Regions from separate parts of the Shewanella inventionis genome, predicted to be linked through region 1. Evidence: predicted binding sites of a transcription regulator. Region 1 holds the regulator's gene; the other holds the start of a gene.
What was found. Region 1 encodes ArgR, which controls arginine synthesis, uptake and breakdown. Its sites were predicted from a motif close to ANTGAATANNTATTCANT; they were not measured.

Region 1 (2,422 bases):
CGCCCATCGATTGCTAATGTTGCGCAGTATATTTACGAACTCACCGATCAGTATGCTGACAGTGCTTTTAATGGTTTTGTTGGAATTGGTGCTAACTTTTGGGATACATTTTACCCTGAAGCTCGTCCAGCACTGTTAAAGCCTTTTCCTGCTATGAATGAGGGAAATAGAGATGCACCCGCAATGGAATATGATATTTTTGTTCATATCCGTTGTGACCGTTACGATATTTTGCATTTAGTGGCCAATGAAATTAACCAGATGTTTGAAGACTTGGTTGAATTGGTTGATGAAGAACGAGGTTTCCGTTTTATGGACAGTCGGGACTTAACCGGTTTTGTTGATGGTACTGAAAACCCAAAAGGGCGTCATCGTCAAGAAGTGGCATTAGTGGGTAATGAAGACCCCGAGTTTACCTCTGGCAGTTATGTGCATGTGCAAAAGTATAAGCATAATCTGAGCAAGTGGCATAGATTACCTCTTAAAAAGCAAGAAGATATTTACGGCCGAACCAAGGTTGACGATATTGAATATAACTCGGAAGATAAACCGCTAACAAGCCACACTAAACGGGTAAACTTGAAAGATGAGCAAGGCAAATCGTTAGAGATATTGCGCCAAAGTATGCCTTACGGGTCGGTAAAAGAGCAGGGGTTGGTGTTTATTTCGGTATGTCGTACACCAGAGCATTTTGAAAAAATGTTGCGTAGTATGGTGCACGGTGATGCACACGGTAATCATGATCATTTGATGCTATTTACTAAAGCATTAACCGGTTCGTCTTTCTTTGTGCCGTCTCTTGATTTTTTAACTCAATTTGACGATGCGTAGATAGAGTAAGAGATCAAAAAAGCAATGCCATTGCATTGCTTTTTTGATAATTCATGTTGCAACATTGAGAGAGTTGCTCAATGTTTTGAATTTTTATTCGCTATAATTGAATAATGATTTAACTGTTTCTAATGTATCATCAATGGTTTTGATACTGGCAGGGCAGATGAAAATCGTGTCATCACCTGCAATCGTGCCTAAAATGCCTTCAGGTTTACCTATAGAATCGAGCAAGCGGGCGATAAGTTGTGCAGCTCCTGGGCTGGTTCTTACCACTATCATTGCCTGGTTATGGTCAACGTCGAGCACTAAGTTCTTTAATGGGCTACCGGCAGTTGGCACACCGAGCTCAGCGGGAAGACAGTAAACCATCTCTTGTTTAGCGTTGCGTGTACGTACCGCGCCAAATTTGCTAAGCATACGAGACACTTTTGATTGATTGATATTACCGAATCCTTCGGCTTGTAGCGCATTAACAATCTCGCTTTGGCTTCCAAAACGCTCTTCTTTTAGAATCGCTTTAAAAGTTTTGACGAGCTCATCCTGATTTTTTGTCGCTGGCATAATGATATTTCATCTTATAGTTGTTATTCAAAAAACTTGCACATTTTGAATAGATCTCCTTGTTAAGTCAAGAAAGAATCAGATTTTATGAATAAAAATTCAATTCAAAAGTGGAATGTTATACTGACACTTTGGCGTGTTATGCCCATTAGTAACGATAGCGTTAAGCAAATGAGTTAGCCTTGTGCGCACAGCGCTTAACGCGTGCATAATTAAAAGCGTTATACTATTTGTTTTTTACAATAAGATGGATAATGGATTATTTGTTTGTTTAACGACAATATCTAACCCCTTGATGAGTACTGCAATGTTAAAAATACTTAAAATGTTACACCTAATTGGCATCATCATGTTATTGGTGGGCGTGTATTTATACCTTAATACCACGTTTGGACAGCAGGTCAGTGGTATGTTGGTGATTGCATTACTCATTGGTATTGGTACGTTAATTATGTCGCCATTACCTGTTGCACTTGTTATTGAGTGGGCTCAAAAGCAAACATCTTCAGACAATTCAAAGGAATAATCATTGTCTTTTATTATTCGTAAAGCCGTATTATCTGATAGTAGTGACATTGCTTTTTTAGAACGTGTTCATGTTACAGACGAACTCAGCGGCCGACACAGTGATTTGCATGCTCACCCAATGACGGTTGGTGAAGTTAAGCAACTCATTAATCAGCACTGGATAATCGTTGCCGAACATCAAGGTGAGATTGTCGGTTACGTTATTGCTGCCAAATGGGCCTTTTTTGCCTCGCAACCTTTGTATCGTTATATTATTCAGCGCATTAAATTTGCTGATTTTGATGGCCAATCGTTATCAACAACCAATACTTGCCAGTATGGGCCTGTGTGGATTAGTCAATCATATCGCGGTAAAGGTATTTTTGAAGCCTTGGTTAACGAGCTTAAATTGGTTTTAAAAGAGCGTTATCCATTTATAGTGACCTACATTGCGGCCGATAACCTGCGTTCATTGGCTGCACATAAAAACAAAGCAGGTATGTACCTTATTGAGCATTTT
Region 2 (2,422 bases), 2.3 Mb from region 1:
ATAGGTCATTACATCGTCATCTGATTCAGTGGCTAACGCAAAACCTTGCTCTTTGGCCTTTTCTGCTAATTCTGTGCGCAATTTATCAAGCTCTGGAGCAATTAAATCTGCAGGGCGACAGGTAATAGGCTGTTCGCCTTTTAATACGCGTGCTTGCAGTTCAGCATTAACCGGCGCTGGCGTTGCGCCATACTCACCTTTTAATACTCCTTCGGTCTCTTTAGTCATCGACTTGTAGCGCTCACCCATCAATACGTTAATCACTGACTGAGAGCCAACGATTTGTGATGTGGGTGTCACTAAAGGTAAAAAGCCAAGATCTTCACGTACCCGTGGGATCTCTTCAAGCACGGCATCCATTTTGTCTGCTGCGCCCTGCTCTTTTAATTGGTTTTCCATGTTGGTTAACATGCCGCCCGGCACTTGAGCACGTAAAATACGTGAATCAATTCCTTTTAATGCACCTTCAAAACGGACGTACTTTTTACGAACATCTCGGAAATAAGCGGCAATTTCTTCAAGCAACACCATGTCATAGCCGGTAGCTCTGTCGGTATCTTCTACCATAGCAACAAGCGTTTCAGTGGCGCTATGACCATAGGTTTGGCTCATTGATGATATCGCGGTATCTAAAACATCGACTCCTGCCTCAATAGCTTTTTGATAGGTTGCCGTGCTTAAACCTGTTGTAGCATGGCAATGCATTGAGACCATTAAATCGGTTTGCGACTTTAAGCGGCTAATGAGCTCATAGGCTTGCATAGGCTTAAGCAAGCCAGCCATGTCTTTAATACATAACGAATCTGCGCCCATGTCTTCTAAACGCTTAGCCATATCCACCCATGTATCTATGGTGTGCACTGGGCTTGTGGTAAATGAAATGGTGCCCTGGGCGTGTCCACCAACGTTTTTAACCGCTTTTACAGCGGTTTCAAGGTTACGCACATCGTTCATTGCATCAAAAATACGGAACACATCCACACCGTTGGTATGAGCGCGCTCAACAAAACGAGTTACTACATCATCGGCATAATGACGGTAGCCTAAAAGATTTTGCCCACGCAATAACATTTGCTGCGGCGTATTTGGCATGGCTTTTTTTAATTCACGAATGCGATCCCAAGGATCTTCTCCAAGATAACGAATGCAAGAGTCGAAGGTCGCTCCGCCCCAAGACTCAAGTGACCAGTATCCAACTTTGTCTAACAAAGGAGCAATCGGCAACATATCGTCAATACGTAAACGCGTTGCGAGTAGTGATTGATGGGCGTCACGCAGTGCGACATCGGTTAATGCTAATGGCTTACTCATAATGACTCCAAAATTATTTAGCGCGGTATTGATGTATCGCAGAGGTGATTGCTGCCACTAACTTAGGATCTAAGCTAGTCGCTTGTGCTGTACGAGAAGGTGCTTGCGGTGCAGCAATGTCTGCTACCGGTGCAGGAAAAAGCTTTGCAACAATGCCAATACCTACGATTAAGATACTTAAAAAAGTAAACACTAAGCCCATGCCCATTATCATGATGCCCAGCGCATCCGATAATTGCTCAGATATCGATGTCATGTTTCCTCACTTTTTATCAAACAATTAAAATCAGCAGATTTGAGCAATATGTTTTAAATCAATGCGATATGGATATTTATCCCGCAGTTAACTCTCAAAAAAATCACACATTGCCCCCAACATTAACAGCAAGCTAATTAAGCAAGCATAAATATTCAAATCAAACGTCATTCAACACCGTGGTTTATCTGAGTTAAACGGCTTATTTAAACACGTCAAACCCAAAATCTTGTCACAAAATATAAACAAAAAATGACTACAATACTATCCTTTTGTAAATTGGTCTTACCATAATAAACGCCCAACATCGGTGCAGGTTAATAAAACCCAAAATAAACACCATAAAAATAAAGATTCCACAATATCCAAGCCTTTTTTTACTGATACACAATAAAATCGTTAAAATTAACGATTAAATAACATAACAACATGGTGCACATTAATTTCTACTCAAGCCAACAAATGTTTATTTACTCATTTTATGTGAATACAAATCCACACAAACTCTGTGTTGCCCCTTTTTAGTCCCAGGTATCATTTAAACACTCGTATGGCATGATCGATTTGTAAACAGAATAGTTAGGCCAAAAGGCATTACAGAGGGCAATAGAGCATAAAATGAGGGTAATGTAGGTATTAGCTGACGCTAATTGGAACTGTTGATTGGGAAGCACTAATTTGAAGTGACAGTTTGAAGCGCTAATTTGAAGTGCTAAATTGAAGTGCTAAATTGAAGTGAAAGTTTGAAGCGATAGTTTTGAAGCGGTAATTTGGATCTGTAGTTGGAAGCGCTAAATTGAAGTGAAAGTTTGAAGCGATAGTTTAAGCGATAGTTTAAGCGGTAGTTTTGAAGCG

Region 2: a site for ArgR is predicted at 1,710-1,727, ahead of K8B83_RS08495 (OadG family protein). Genes of this name have one in related genera too.

Annotation. Positions count from the first base shown of each region.
Region 1 is NZ_CP082926.1:4,405,806-4,408,227, reverse strand. It holds gene K8B83_RS19785 (Dyp-type peroxidase) at 1-831, shown strand, start outside; gene argR (transcriptional regulator ArgR) at 925-1,395, opposite strand; gene K8B83_RS19775 (hypothetical protein) at 1,703-1,921, shown strand; gene K8B83_RS19770 (GNAT family N-acetyltransferase) at 1,925-2,422, shown strand, end outside.
Region 2 is NZ_CP082926.1:1,875,005-1,877,426, reverse strand. It holds gene oadA (sodium-extruding oxaloacetate decarboxylase subunit alpha) at 1-1,311, opposite strand, end outside; gene K8B83_RS08495 (OadG family protein) at 1,325-1,567, opposite strand.